DNA from 2 places in the Streptomyces sp. NPDC002838 genome. Region 2 is predicted to be linked to the other one. Evidence: riboswitches for the same ligand, from Rfam matches in the RefSeq annotation. Region 2 holds a riboswitch; the other holds the start of a gene.
What was found. A riboswitch is a leader RNA that binds a small molecule or an ion and turns the genes downstream of it on or off. The one in region 2 is predicted to bind S-adenosylmethionine.
Positions count from the first base shown of each region.

Region 1 (7,525 bases), on a different contig from region 2:
GACCACGTGTCGACCGGCGCCCAGCCCGACTGGTACATGGGCTTCGCCGAGGGGTTGGTCCGTGCCATGCCCGGCTGGGAGGTCAACCTCTGGGGCCACACGCTCGTCCTGGGTGTTTTCATCCCGCTGGTGATCTTCGGTGTCTTCCTCGGGATGATCGCGCTCTATCCGTTCATCGAGTCCTGGATCACCGGGGACAAGCGCGAGCACCACATCCTGGACCGGCCGCGCAACGCCCCGACCCGGACTGCCTTCGGTGTCGCCTGGGTCACCGCGTACATGATCATGCTGATCGGCGGTGGCAACGACATCGTCGCCACCCACTTCCATCTCTCGATCAACTCGGTCACCTGGTTCGTCCGCATCGGGTTCTTCGCCGGACCGGTCATCGCGTTCATCATCACCAAGCGGATCTGTCTCGGCCTCCAGCGCCGCGACAAGGAGAAGGTGCTGCACGGCCGCGAGTCGGGCATCATCAAGCGCCTGCCGCACGGTGAGTTCATCGAGATCCACGAGCCGCTCAGCCAGGACCAGATGTACACGCTCACCGCGCACGAGCAGTACAAGCCGGCCGAGATCGGCCCGACGGTCGACGAGAACGGCGTCGAGCGCAAGGTGAAGGGCTCCGAGAAGCTGCGCGCCAAGCTCAGCGAGGCGTACTACGGCGAGGAGAGCCAGATCCCCAAGCCGACCGTCGAGGAGTACAGGGAGATCACGAGCGGCCACGGCCACCACTGATCGCTGCGCTCGCCACGCGCGGTTCACAGGGCCCCGTCCGGTCTTCGGACGGGGCCCTTTGCCATGCCCGTCGGCTGGATAGGGTGGACCCCGTTGAGACTCGTGTCCCGCTGTACGGGACTGATCCAGGAGCGGCTTATGAGCGCTGTGACCCCCGCTGGAGGCGACACCGCGGCGGGCCGTTCCTGGCCCGAGGTGCTGAGCGCACTGCTCGGCGGACAGGACCTGAGCGCCGGCGACACCGCGTGGGCGATGGACCGCTTCATGAGTGGCGAGGCCACGGACGCCCAGATCGCGGGCTTCATGGTGGCGCTGCGCGCCAAGGGCGAGACGGTCGAGGAGATCAACGGTCTCGTCGAGGCGATGTACGCGCACGCGCAGCCGCTGCACATCCCGGGCCCGGCCGTCGACATCGTCGGCACGGGCGGTGACCGGGCGAAGACGGTCAACATCTCGACGATGTCCGCCATCGTGATCGCGGGGACCGGGGCGAAGGTCGTCAAGCACGGCAACCGGGCGTCGTCCTCGGCGAGCGGGTCGTCCGATGTGCTGGAGAAGCTCGGCATCAACCTGGACCTGTCGCCCGAGCGGGTGGCGCGGGTGGTGGAGGAGGCCGGGATCACCTTCTGCTTCGCCGCCAAGTTCCATCCCTCGATGCGGTTCGTCGGTGCGGTCCGGCGGGATCTGGGGATTCCGACCTCGTTCAACCTCCTCGGCCCGCTGACCAACCCCGCCCGGGTCACCGCCTCGGCGATCGGCTGCTTCGACACCCGGATGGCGGGGCTCATGGCCGGGGTACTGGCCGAGCGCGGCTCGTCCGCGCTGGTGTTCCGCGGCGACGACGGCCTCGACGAGCTGACGACCACGGCCACCTCCCGGGTGTGGATCGTGCGCGACGGCAAGGTGACCGAGGAGGCCTTCGACCCGCGCGACGTCGGCATCGAGCTGGTCCCGGTGGAGGCGCTGCGGGGCGCGGACGCCTCGTACAACGCCGAGGTCGCCCGGCGCCTGCTGGACGGCGAGCAGGGCCCGGTGCGGGACGCCGTACTGCTGAACTCGGCGGCGGCACTGGTGGCGCTGGAGCCGAGCGCTGCGCCGCTGACCGAGCAGATCCGCACCGGTATGGAGAAGGCGGCCGAGTCCCTCGACTCGGGCGCGGCGAAGCTGACGCTGGAGCGTTGGGTGGCCGCGAGCAACAAGTAGGGACCCACACAGGGATGTCCCGCAATCCGGACACGGGTTGCGGGACCTCGATCACTTCCCGTACGTTCCTGCACAGGTCATGAGTGACAGTCATGAGGCCCCGGCCGACTGTCCGGCAACCCTCCGTCCGTGGCGGGGTGCCCCGGGTGAAGACCAGGCTGTGGACAGCAAGGTCCACGGCAAGCGCGGATCCCTCGCACGCTTCTAAAAGTGTGGGGCCAGGGATCCTGGTCGTCGAGGAGTCTTCCGTGAGCAAGCGAATGCGATAGGGCTACCGCGCCCCGCCTCCGCACGCCCTTTTTCTCTTCCCCCCCATGTCTCTCACGGGAGTTCGCCATGTCCGTCTCCACCGCTGCCGCAGCCCAGACCATTTGCCATGACGTTTCGGGGGCGCTGCCCGTTCTCGGCCGGGATGTCACCGTCCCGCTCGTCACCGGCGGCGAGGTCATCTACGCCGCGCTCGACTACGCCGCCAGCGCGCCGGCGCTCCAGCGCGTGTGGGACGACGTCGCCGCGTACGCGCCCTACTACGGCAGCGTCCACCGGGGCGCCGGGTACCTCTCCCAGCTCTCCACCGACCTCTTCGAGAACTCCCGCAGGACCGTCGCCGAGTTCCTGGACTGCCGCGAAGGCGACCAGGTGGTCTTCACCCGGTCCACCACCGACTCCCTCAACCTCCTCGCCGCCGCGCTCCCGGCCGGCTGCCAGGTCTTCGTCTTCGAGACCGAGCACCACGCCTCGCTGCTGCCCTGGCAGAACGCCCGTGTCAGCTACCTCGACGCCCCGCGCACCCCGCGCCAGGCCGTCGAGACCCTGGAGCGCGCCCTCGCCGACCGCGACCCCCACGGCCCGGCCCTGGTCTGCGTGACCGGCGCCTCGAACGTCACGGGCGAGCTGTGGCCCGTACGGGAGCTGGCCGCGACGGCTCACGCGCACGACGCCCGGATCGTCCTGGACGCCGCCCAACTCGCCCCGCACCACCCGGTGTCGGTGCGTGACCTCGATGTCGACTGGGTCGCCTTCTCCGGGCACAAGCTGTACGCCCCCTTCGGCTCCGGTGTCCTGGCCGGACGCGCCGACTGGCTGCGCACGGCCGAGCCGTACCTCGCGGGCGGCGGCGCCAGCCGCAAGGTCACGCGGCGCGCGGACGGGGGAGTGGACGTGGAGTGGCACGAGAGTGCCGCCCGCCACGAGGCCGGTTCCCCGAACGTCATCGGCGCCTACTCCATCGCCTCCGCCTGCAAGGCGCTGACGGAGGCGGGCTTCGAGGCGCTCGTCGCCCGTGAGCAGTACCTGATCGAGAAGGTCCGCGCGGGCCTCGCCGAGGTGCCCGAGGTGCGCGTCCTCTCCCTCTTCGGTGACGACGCCCCGCGCGTCGGCGTGATCTCCTTCGTCGTCCAGGGCTGGAACAGCTCCCACTTCGCCGCCGCGCTCTCCGCCGAGTACGGCATCGGCGTCCGCGACGGCCTCTTCTGCGCCCACCCGCTCGTGCGGACCCTGCTCGGCAGCGACCCGCAGACCCAGGGCGAGTGCGGCGCCCCCGAGGCCGCACCCGGCGAGAAGTCCCTCAACGCCATCCGCGTCAGCTTCGGAGCGGGTACGCCGGACGAGCACGTGGAGCGGTTCGTGACCGCCGTGAAGGAGCTCGTGCGGGACGGCGCCCGGTGGAACTACCGTACCGAGGACGGCCGTTGCGTCCCCGACACCTCCGCCTGAGCCGGTAGCCGGGAGCCCAGCACGATCATCCGCAGGGCGCGTTCCGTGGCGTCCGTGAGGAGTTCGCTCGCCCGGAACAGCGCCTCGGCAAGGGCCATCGGCGCGGGCAGGATCCCGTGGCAGGCGTCCACGCCCGGCACGTCCTGGGCGCCCTCGCCGAGGGTGCCGGCCAGGGCGAGGACCGGCCGTCCGTACAGCTTGGCGCGGCGGGCCACCTCCGCCGGGATCTTCCCTCGGGGCGTCTGGTGGTCCAGCGCCCCCTCGGCGGTGACCACCAGGTCGGCGCGGGCCAGCCGGGCGTCCAGGTCGAGGTGGTCGAGGAGCACGTCGAAGCGGGGGAGGAGCCGGGCTCCCAGGGCGGCCAGGCCCGCGCCCAGTCCGCCCGAGGCGCCGGTGCCGGGGCCGTGGCGCAGGTCGGTGCCGCCGACGGCGAGGTCGCGGGTGAGGACGTCGGCCCAGTTCTCCAGGGCCGCCGACAGCTCCTCGACCTGCGCGGGCGTCGCCCCCTTCTGCGGACCGAAGACCCGGGCCACGCCCCGCTCGCCGCACAGCACGTTGTACGGATTGCAGGCGACAAGCAGCTCCACTTCTTTCAGACGGGGGTCGAGGCCGGTCGGGTCGATGCGGTGCAGCCGGGTCAACTCCCGTCCCCCGTACGGCAGCTCGCGGCCGTCGATGTCCAGCAGCCGTGCCCCGAGCGCCTGGAGCGCGCCGGCGCCCCCGTCCGACGTACCGGAGTCGCCGCAGCCCACCAGGAGGCGCCGTACGCCCAGGTCCAGCGCGGCGCGGAGCAGCTCACCGACGCCGTAGGTGGTCGTGGCGCCCGGATCGCGGAGGTCGCGCGGGACCAGGGAGAGGCCCGCGACCGCCGCCATCTCCACCACCGCGGTGTCCCGGGAGCCAAGCAGGGCGAAGTGGGCGCTGATGGTTTCGCCGACCGGGCCCGTGGCGGGCACGGTGACGAGCCGTCCCCCGGTGGCGGCGGCCAGCGCGGCGGCCGTGCCCTCGCCGCCGTCCACGAGCGGGACGAGGTCGACCTGGGCATCGGGCAGGACGCGCAGGACGCCCGCCGCGATGGCGTCCGCGGCGGCTTCCGCGGACAGGGACTCCTTGAAACCGCTGGGGGCTACGACGACACGGGTCAGCATGGAGGGCTCCTTAACGGGTGACGGACACGCCGAGCAGCGGCCACACCGCGACGGCGAAGAGCAGGACGAGCGCGGCGGTCAGCGGGGCCAGGACGGCGGACAGCCGCAGCAGGTCGCGCGGGGTGTAGGTGGGGGTGCCGGGGATCTCCGCGAACAGCGTGACCGGCTTCGCGGAGGCGGGCAGGGTGTGGCAGAAGCCCGCGGCGGCGGTGGAGGCGAGCGCGGCCGCGACCGGGTTGACCCCGACGCCGACGGAGGCGGCCACCACCAGCGGGACCAGGACCGAGGAGCGGGCGGAGCGGGACTGCAGGACCAGGTGGGCCGCCGTACTGATCGCGATCACGATCGCCAGGAACACCACCGGGGCCTCGCCCGTCGGCAGCCCGGAGACCAGCCATGTCGCCGCTCCAGAGTTGGCGAGCGCGACGCCCATCGCCATCGTCGCCGCCATGAACAGCAGCAGCGACCAGGGAACGGTCTTCAGCGCGTCCTTCAGCCGTACGGTGCCCAGGGCGGGGGAAGAGGCGACGACCGCGCCGATCAGCGCGACGACCGCGGGCGGCACCCGGTGCAGCGGCTCGCTGCACCACAGCAGGACGACCGTGGCCATCAGCAGCGCGCAGCGCTTCTCGGCCTGCGTCCAGGGGCCGGTGACCGGGTTCTCGCTGTGCTGCTGGATCTGCTCCGGGGCGATGTGGACCGGGCCGCGACGGTCCGCGCGCCGGGTCGTCGTCAGCAGCACCAGCTCGGCGGCCAGGTGGGAGGACGCCACCGCCAGCGGCAGGCCCAGCAGCAGCCACTGAGTGAAGCCGACCTGTTCCCCGGTCGCCTCCCACAGCACCGACACGGTGATCAGATGTGCGCCGGCGCCGATCAGGGTCGCCACCGCGGACAGCAGGATCACGGTCGGAAACAGCAGCGCCAGCATCACGACCAGTCGCTTCCGTTCGGCGAGGACCTTGGCGAGGGCGAGGAACACCGGCAGCGCCAGCGCGGCCCGGCCCGAGGTGGCGGGCACCGCGAACGCCGTGACGACCAGCGAGGCCGTCGCCAGGTGCACCAGCTGCCGTACGGTGCGCGCCCCGCCGACCAGGAACGCCGCCGCCCGGCCCGCGAGCCCGGTCCGGGCCACCGCGGCCGCCAGCACGAAGGCACAGATCAACAGCCACACCGTCGAGTCGCCGAGCGTCCCGAACAGCGTGTCGCTGCTGATCACGCCGGTCACCGTCAGGGCGAGTCCGGCGCCCAGCGCGATGTACGTGTCGTCGATCGGCGTGCCGATCCAGGCGCAGGTCGCCAGCGCGAACACGGCGAGGGTCAGCCGGGCGTCGCCGCCGAGGCCGGGGAAGTTGCCGGGAACCGCGAGCAGCGCGCAGAGGGACAGCGCCACGCACAGGGCGACGGTCAGTCGGAGATTCAGGGTCACGTCATCGAGAGTTCACCCGGGCGGTGAGCCCTCGATGAGCCGCACATGAAGGAAACTTCACGCGGGCAGCCGGTACCCCATCCCCCGTACCGTCTCCACCCGCTCCGCACCGAGCTTCTTGCGCAGCGTGCGCACGTAGACGTCCACGATGTTGGACCCGGGGTCGAAGTCGTACCCCCACACGTGCGACAGGATCTGCTCCCGGGACAGCACCTGTCCCGGATGCCGCAGGAACAGTTCCAGGAGCACGAACTCACGGGCCGTCAGGTCGACCGTCCGGTCCCCGGCCCGAGCCCTCCGCGTCCGCAGGTCCAGGCTCAGCGAACCCGACTTCAGCACCGTCACCTCGGGCGCCCTGGCCGCCGTTCGCAGCCTGAGGCGCACCCGGGCGAGCAGTTCCTCGAAGCGGAACGGCTTGGTCATCCAGTCGTCGGCGCCGCCCTCCAGGCCGGCCACCGTGTCCCGTACGGAGTCCCGCGCGGTCAGCACGATCACCGGAACCGTCACCCGGGCCTCGCGCAGCTGCCGCAGCACCGTGAAGCCGTCCCGGCCGGGCAGGCCGATGTCCAGGACGACCAGGTCGAAGCCGCCGGTCAGGGCGTACTCGTAGCCCGCGTCGCCGTCGGCGACGACGGTGGTGGTGAAGCCGTTGGCGCGCAGGCCCTTCTCCACGAAGGAGGCGATGCGCTCCTCGTCCTCGATGATGAGGATGCGGTTCATGGACGTGCCTCTTCCAGGGTGAGTACGAAGGTGGCGCCGCCGCCCTCGGTGTCGTGCAGGCGGACCAGGCCGCCGTGCCCTTCCGCGATCGCCTTGACGATCGACAGGCCGAGCCCGGCCCCCGAGCCGCGGGTGCCGCGCCGGGCCGTGCCGCGCCGGAACCGCTCGAAGATCACCTCGCGGTCCTGCGGCTGGACCCCCGGCCCGCAGTCGGCGACGTACAGCTCGATCCGTGAGCCGTCGGCGCGGGAGCCGACGCGGATGGTCTGGCCGGACGTGGTGTGCTGCACGGCGTTCTGCGCGAGCTGGACCATGGCCTGGGTGATCCGCTGGGGGTCCAACTCCGCCTCGCGGTCGGCGACTTCGGCGAGCTGCCAGTCGCGGTCGCCGAGGGTGCGGGCCTTGACGTAGACGTCGGCGGTGAGTTCGGCGAGCTGGACCGGCTCCGGGGTGACGAAGTCGGGGCGCTCGGTCTTGGCGAGCAGGAGCAGGTCCTCGACGATGCGGCTCATCCGGTCGAGTTCGTCGGTGACCAGGCGGACGGTCTCCTCGCGTTCGGCGGGGTCGTCGCCCA
Region 1 covers NZ_JBEOVF010000039.1:39,771-47,295, forward strand. Annotated here, with positions in the region: gene qcrB (cytochrome bc1 complex cytochrome b subunit) at 1-738, shown strand, start outside; gene trpD (anthranilate phosphoribosyltransferase) at 877-1,941, shown strand; SAM riboswitch class IV at 2,017-2,133, shown strand; gene ABT063_RS36750 (aminotransferase class V-fold PLP-dependent enzyme) at 2,278-3,657, shown strand; gene ABT063_RS36755 (glycerate kinase) at 3,612-4,805, opposite strand; gene ABT063_RS36760 (SLC13 family permease) at 4,816-6,231, opposite strand; gene ABT063_RS36765 (response regulator transcription factor) at 6,289-6,951, opposite strand; gene ABT063_RS36770 (sensor histidine kinase) at 6,948-7,525, opposite strand, start outside.
Region 1: another riboswitch for S-adenosylmethionine. It lies ahead of ABT063_RS36750 (aminotransferase class V-fold PLP-dependent enzyme); the one in region 2 lies ahead of thrC (threonine synthase).

Region 2 (7,525 bases):
CACCCCTCGTCGGAGACGACCGGCACCTCCTTCGCCACGAGGTTCATGCCGTCCCGGATGGGATTGACCAGGGCCACGTCCGCCAACCGGTACGCGGCCAGCGAGCGTGCGAAGTCGTCCTTGAGGTTCAGCACGACCGGTGTCCAGCCCGGCGTCCCGTACTCGGAGTTGATCTCCTCCGACAGCCGCCGCACCTCCGCCATGTACTCCCGGTACACCGCGAGGTCCTGCCGCGACGGGTACGCGAACGCCACGTGCGCCACCCGCTCCCGCCACTCGGGGTGATCGTCGAGCAGCTGCCGGTACGCGAGCAGTCCACGCACGATGTTCTTCGACAGCTCGGTCCGGTCGACCCGGACGATCGCCTTGCGCGCACTGCCGTCGGGAGCCGCGCCGATCTCCTCCCGCAGCGCCGCCACCCGCTCGTCCACATCGGCCTCGTGCGCCCGCCTGCGCAGGAAGTCCGCGTCCGCACCGAGCCCGTGCACGCCGATCCGTGTGTCCCCGAGCCCTCCGGCGAACTCCGCCGCGCACGTGGTGAACGCGTCCGCCCAGCGCTGGGTCAGGAAGCCCAGCCGATCGGCACCCAGCATGCCGCGCAGGACCTCTGCGGCGACATCGTCCGGCAGCAACCCGAAGTACTCCACCGGCGCCCACGGCGTGTGCGAGAAGTGCCCGATCCGCAGGTCCGGCCGCAGTTCACGCAGCATCCCCGGCACCAGACACAGGTGGTAGTCCTGCACCAGCACCGCCGCCCCCGGCGCGGCCTCCTGAGCCAACGCCTCGGCGAAGGCCCGGTTGTAGGTCTCGTACGACACCCACTGCCGCCGGAATTCCGCGTCGAAGACCGGCTCCAGCGGGGTCTGGTACAGCATGTGGTGGACGAACCACAGCACGGAGTTGGCGATGCCGTTGTACGCGTCGGAGTGCACGTCGGCCGGGATGGCGAGCATGCGCACACCAGCCTCACCGACCCCGCGCCGTACCGCCTCCCGGTCGCCGTCGCCCAGCGCCGAGCACACCCACAGGGCACCCGCGTCCGGCCCGATCGCCGACAGGCCCGAGACCAGCCCGCCGCCACCCCGTTTGGCGTGCAGCGAGCCGTCCTCGCGCACCGCGTAGGAGACCGGGCCGCGGTTGGACGCGACCAGCACTTGAGCACCTCGAGCACCCTGAGCAGCCTGCGTGGAAGCCATACGCCTCAACTTAGCCCAGCCCGTAACCGCTCAAACGTGCGGATCCCCTACGCGATCAGTCGTATACGGCCCGTAAGAGCAGGCAATTCGGCCCGCATACGGCCCGCGGTCAGCTCGCGTACGGCCCGGACACGGCCGCTTCAAGCGACCTTCCGCGCCGCGTACTCCGCGATCTCCACCATCGGCGGCCGTTCCTCCGTGTCCACGGAGTACGTGCGCGGCTCGAACCCGTCCTCACCCCGCTCGAACTGGGTGAGGGAGGGCCGGATCAGATGCCCGCGGGCCAGCCGCAGCTGGGCCGTGCGGTAGATCGCGGCCGACATACGGCCCAGGGACTGCCCGTCCTGGTGGCGGTGCTTGCGGACGCCGACATCGACCTGGGCGAGCGCGTCGAGGCCCACCAGGTGCAGGGCGTCCACCAGCATGCCCAGCTCCACCCCGTATCCGACCGGGAACGGCAGCTGCTCCAGCAGTGAGCGGCGGGCCGCGTACTCGCCGCCGAGCGGCTGGACGAAGCCGGCCAGCTGCGGCCAGTGCATGTTCAGCAGCGGGCGCGCCATGAGCTCGGTGACCCGGCCGCCCTGGCCGGCCGCGCCGCGGAGCGGACGGTCGTACATCCCCTTGACCAGGTCGACCCCGGGGTCCGTGAGCAGCGGGCCCACGATCCCGGAGACGAAGTCCGACGAGAACTCCTTCAGGTCCGCGTCGATGAAGCAGACGATGTCGCCGCCGGTGACCAGGAGCGAGCGCCACAGCACCTCGCCCTTGCCGGGAACGGTCGGGATGCGGGGGAGGATGTCGTCGCGGTGGACGACCCTCGCCCCGGCCGCCGTGGCGACCTGAGACGTGCGGTCGGTCGACCCGGAGTCCACGACGACGATCTCGTCGACGAGCGGGACCTGGCGCATGAGGTCGTGACGGATCACCGCGACGATGTCACCGACCGTCTCCTCCTCGTTGAGCGCGGGCAGCACGACACTGACCGACTGGCCCGTGGCGCGTTTCGCGGCCAGGATCTTGTGGAGCGGGCGATCGGTCTTGGACCAGGAGCGAGTGCTCAGCCAGCGCTCGACTTCATTCAGCACAGTGCGCGGCTCCTCTGCGTTCTCTCGGCGAGTAAGTGATCCATGGTCTCTGGCGGAACATGTGATCCATCTCGCGGTTCGGACGGCTATCTCAACTGTCCTGGCCTTCGGTTACAGTCTTGAACAACGCGGATGACCATCGCATGTCGGGGTCGGCGTTGCGTTTCAACGATCAACAACCACATACCGCTCATCCAGAGGGGCAGAGGGATACGGCCCGATGAAGCCCCGGCAACCCTCCAGCCGGTCTCGTAAACGATCACTGATGATCGTCTCCGCGAGGCTCCACCGGCTAGGGAAGGTGCCAAATCCGTCTCACGGCGAGATGCGTCGTGAGGAAGATGAGGAGAAAGGGCCTCGCCTCACATGGCTGTGCAGACTGTTGCAAGCACCACCGACACCGTCACCGTAGACCTGGGTCCCGCCGCGGCGCTCTCCTGCCGCGAGTGCGGTCACCGCGTACCCCTCGGCCCGGTCTTCGCGTGCGAGGAGTGTTTCGGCCCGCTCGAGATCGCCTACGACTTCTCGGCCTACGACACCGAGGAACTCCGTCGGCAGATCGAGGCGGGACCCGCGAACATCTGGCGTTACGCGCCCCTGCTGCCCGTCCCCGCGGACGTGGCCACCAAGCCGAACATCAACCCCGGCTGGACCCAGCTCGTCAAGGCCGACAACCTCGCGCGCGAGCTCGGCGTGACCGGCGGGCTGTATGTGAAGGACGACTCCGGCAACCCGACGCACTCCTTCAAGGACCGGGTCGTCGCCCAGGCCCTGGAGGCCGCGCGCGCCTTCGGCTTCACCACCCTCTCGTGCTCCTCGACGGGCAACCTGGCCGGCGCCGTCGGCGCCGCCGCCGCCCGGGCCGGCTTCCGCTCCTGCGTGTTCATCCCGCACGACCTGGAGCAGGGCAAGGTCGTCATGGCCGCGGTCTACGGCGGCGAGCTCGTCGGCATCGAGGGCAACTACGACGACGTGAACCGCTTCTGCTCCGAGCTGATCGGCGACCCGGCCGGCGAGGGCTGGGGCTTCGTCAACGTCAACCTGCGGCCGTACTACGCGGAAGGGTCCAAGACCCTGGCGTACGAGATCTGCGAGCAGCTGGGCTGGCAGCTGCCCGACCAGCTGGTCGTGCCGATCGCCTCCGGCTCCCAGCTCACGAAGATCGACAAGGGTCTGCAGGAGCTGATCAAGCTCGGGCTGGTGGAGGACAAGCCGTACAAGATCTTCGGCGCGCAGGCCGAGGGCTGCTCGCCGGTGTCCGTCGCCTTCAAGGGCGGGCACGACGTCGTACGGCCGCAGAAGCCGAACACCATCGCCAAGTCGCTGGCGATCGGCAACCCGGCGGATGGTCCCTACGTCCTCGACATCGCTCGCCGTACGGGCGGGGCGGTGGAGGATGTCACCGACGAGCAGGTCGTCGACGCGATCAAGCTGCTTGCGCGGACCGAGGGCATCTTTGCCGAGACGGCGGGTGGCGTGACCGTGGGGGTTGCGCGGAAGCTGATCGAGGACGGTGTGCTGGATCCGACGTTGACGACTGTCGTGCTCAACACCGGGGATGGTCTCAAGACGTTGGACGCTGTGGCCGGGACTGGGCTTACTGCGACCATTCGTCCCAACCTGGAGTCGTTCCGAGAAGCTGGCCTGGCATAGCTGTTTCCGACTGCGGGCCGGTGGGGGCTGGTCGCGCAGTTCCCCGCGCCCCTGGGGCGCTGCCCCGCCGTACCTGTGCATCCGACCGGAGGTCACACCGCATGAGCGTCAACGTCCGTATCCCCACCATCCTGCGCACCTACACCGGTGGCCAGGCCGAGGTCACGGCCGAGGGTGCGACCCTCGGCGAGGTCATCGCCGATCTGGAGAAGAACCACACCGGCATCGCCGCCCGCGTCCTGGACGACCAGGGCAAGCTGCGCCGGTTCGTCAACGTGTACGTGAACGACGACGACGTTCGCTTCGAGCAGGGCCTGGAGACCGCCACCCCGGACGGTGCCGGCGTTTCCATCATTCCGGCCGTCGCCGGAGGCTGATCATTACCCACGGTAACGCCGGTTACCGAGAGTTCATCGAATTGCCCCCTCCGTAAGAGAAGCGGAGGGGGCAATTCAGTGTGGTTGAGCGCGGTACAGTTGGGGAACGCGCTGCCGACGTTCCAGTCCGAGGCCCCTGGTTTCTGCCTTGCGCCCGATAAGAAGTAGCCAAAGTGTGCGCGTCTTTCATGCCTTTTGTGTACTTTGTGGGGCCCGACTTGCCCTGAATTCGGGCGAATTCTCGGCAGATTCCCGACCCCGCGCGTCCTGAATTCTCGTCCGATTGACCTGTTGCAGAGGGCAGTTGGACAGATACATTCGGCCGCGGTCGACGCGTTCCGGCGCACGCCCCCAATCATGTGGGGGGTGAGGTCTGACCCGGATCCACGAAGTGTGGGTCTGTGCAAGGGCCAGTAATAGGGGAGTTAGGCATGGCTCAGGGCACCGTCAAGTGGTTCAACGCGGAGAAGGGGTACGGCTTCATCGCGGTCGACGGTGGTGCGGATGTTTTCGTCCACTACAGCGCCATCCAGATGGACGGGTACCGCACCCTTGAAGAGGGCCAGCGGGTCGAGTTCGAGATCTCGCAGGGCCAGAAGGGCCCGCAGGCCGACATGGTTCGCGTCTCTGCCTGAACGCGCGACCAACCGCAATAGAACGGTCTTCTCCGGAGGGCCCGCATCCGGCAGGGTGCGGGCCCTCCGGCATGTCCGGGGGTCGATGCGGGGGTGGTCCGCGTCCGGCTCGGGCGGGTGCCCGATCCCCGAGAGGCGCTTGCACTCGACAGGGCCGAGTGCTAATCATTGGCGTTAGCACTCTGAAGGTGAGAGTGACAGTGTGGACCGGGTCGGTGAGGCCCGCAGGCCGGGTGGGGCAAGGAACCACGAGGCAGGCGAGCCGTCCGTCGCGGGCGCGGGCGCGGTCCGAAGGAATCACCCCCAGTCCTGGAGGGACCACTTCACATGGCCAAGATCATCGCGTTCGACGAGGAGGCGCGGCGCGGCCTCGAGCGCGGCATGAACCAGCTCGCGGACGCCGTCAAGGTGACCCTCGGCCCCAAGGGCCGCAACGTCGTCCTCGAGAAGAAGTGGGGCGCCCCCACGATCACCAACGACGGTGTCTCCATCGCCAAGGAGATCGAGCTCGAGGACCCGTACGAGAAGATCGGCGCCGAGCTGGTCAAGGAAGTCGCCAAGAAGACGGACGACGTCGCCGGTGACGGTACGACCACGGCGACCGTTCTCGCCCAGGCCCTGGTCAAGGAAGGCCTGCGCAACGTAGCCGCCGGCGCCAACCCGATGGCCCTCAAGCGCGGTATCGAGAAGGCCGTCGAGGCCGTCTCCGGTGCCCTGCTGGAGCAGGCCAAGGATGTCGAGACCAAGGAGCAGATCGCCTCCACGGCCTCCATCTCCGCCGCCGACACCCAGATCGGCGAGCTCATCGCCGAGGCGATGGACAAGGTCGGCAAGGAAGGCGTCATCACCGTCGAGGAGTCCCAGACCTTCGGTCTGGAGCTGGAGCTCACCGAGGGTATGCGCTTCGACAAGGGCTACATCTCGGCGTACTTCGCCACCGACATGGAGCGTATGGAGGCGTCGCTCGACGATCCCTACATCCTCATCGCCAACTCCAAGATCTCCTCGGTCAAGGACCTGCTCCCGCTCCTGGAGAAGGTCATGCAGTCGGGCAAGCCGCTGCTGATCATCGCCGAGGACGTCGAGGGCGAGGCCCTGTCGACCCTGGTCGTCAACAAGATCCGCGGCACCTTCAAGTCCGTCGCCGTCAAGGCTCCGGGCTTCGGTGACCGCCGCAAGGCCATGCTCGGCGACATCGCCATCCTCACGGGCGGCGAGGTCATCTCCGAGGAGGTCGGCCTCAAGCTGGAGAACGCGTCCCTGGACCTCCTGGGTCGCGCCCGCAAGGTCGTCATCACCAAGGACGAGACCACCATCGTCGACGGTGCCGGTTCCTCCGACCAGGTCAACGGCCGGGTCAACCAGATCCGCGCCGAGATCGAGAACAGCGACTCCGACTACGACCGCGAGAAGCTGCAGGAGCGCCTGGCGAAGCTCGCCGGCGGTGTCGCGGTCATCAAGGCCGGTGCCGCCACCGAGGTGGAGCTCAAGGAGCGCAAGCACCGCATCGAGGACGCCGTGCGCAACGCCAAGGCGGCCGTCGAGGAGGGCATCGTCGCCGGTGGTGGCGTGGCCCTGCTGCAGGCCTCCCAGGTGTTCGAGAAGCTGGAGCTCGAGGGTGACGAGGCGACCGGTGCCCAGGCCGTGAAGCTCGCGCTCGAGGCCCCGCTGAAGCAGATCGCCGTCAACGCCGGCCTCGAGGGCGGTGTCGTGGTGGAGAAGGTGCGCAACCTGACCCCGGGCCACGGCCTGAACGCCGCGACCGGCGAGTACGTCGACCTGATCAAGGAAGGCATCATCGACCCGGCGAAGGTGACCCGCTCTGCCCTGCAGAACGCCGCCTCCATCGCCGCGCTGTTCCTCACCACCGAGGCCGTCATCGCCGACAAGCCGGAGAAGGCGGGCGCTGCCCCGGCCGGCGGCGGCATGCCGGGCGGTGACATGGACTTCTGATCAACCTCTGGTTGATCGACCGTCCTTCGGACCGAGGGCGGCACTCCCTGGAAGCAGGGGGTGCCGCCCTCGGGCGTGTTGTGGATCACAGCGGGCGGGGTGGCGGAATGCCCGGGTGGGTGACGGCGGTTGTGCCGTGCGGGCTGTCGATGCGTATGCACATACCGTACGGAATGTGCCGGTGTCCGCCCGACTGCTCGACGTCCGACCGACCTCTCCGAGGAGCCCTTAAGTGACCGTCACCACCGCCGAGTCCACCTCCCGCGCGGCCCGCCTCCTCTCCCGACCGGCCACGATCAACGGCCTGACCGTCCCGAACCGCATCGTGATGGCGCCCATGACCCGCCAGTTCTCCCCGGGCGGCATCCCGGGCGCGGACGTGGCGTCGTACTACTCCCGGCGGGCAGCCGCGGGCGTCGGCCTGATCGTCACCGAAGGCACCTACGTCGGCCACGCGTCCGCCGGACAGAGCGACAGCATCCCGCGCTTCCACGGCGAGGAGCAGCTCGCGGGCTGGGCGAAGGTCGCCGCGGACGTGCACGCGGCGGGCGGCACGATCGTGCCGCAGCTGTGGCACATCGGCATGGTCCGGGAGCAGGGCCAGCCGCCGTACGCGGACGCCCCCG
Region 2 covers NZ_JBEOVF010000003.1:94,226-101,750, forward strand. Annotated here, with positions in the region: gene ABT063_RS05350 (alpha,alpha-trehalose-phosphate synthase (UDP-forming)) at 1-1,196, opposite strand, end outside; gene ABT063_RS05355 (glucosyl-3-phosphoglycerate synthase) at 1,337-2,281, opposite strand; SAM riboswitch class I at 2,469-2,629, shown strand; gene thrC (threonine synthase) at 2,648-3,934, shown strand; gene ABT063_RS05365 (ubiquitin-like small modifier protein 1) at 4,036-4,311, shown strand; gene ABT063_RS05370 (cold-shock protein) at 4,743-4,946, shown strand; gene groL (chaperonin GroEL) at 5,274-6,899, shown strand; gene ABT063_RS05380 (NADH:flavin oxidoreductase) at 7,132-7,525, shown strand, end outside.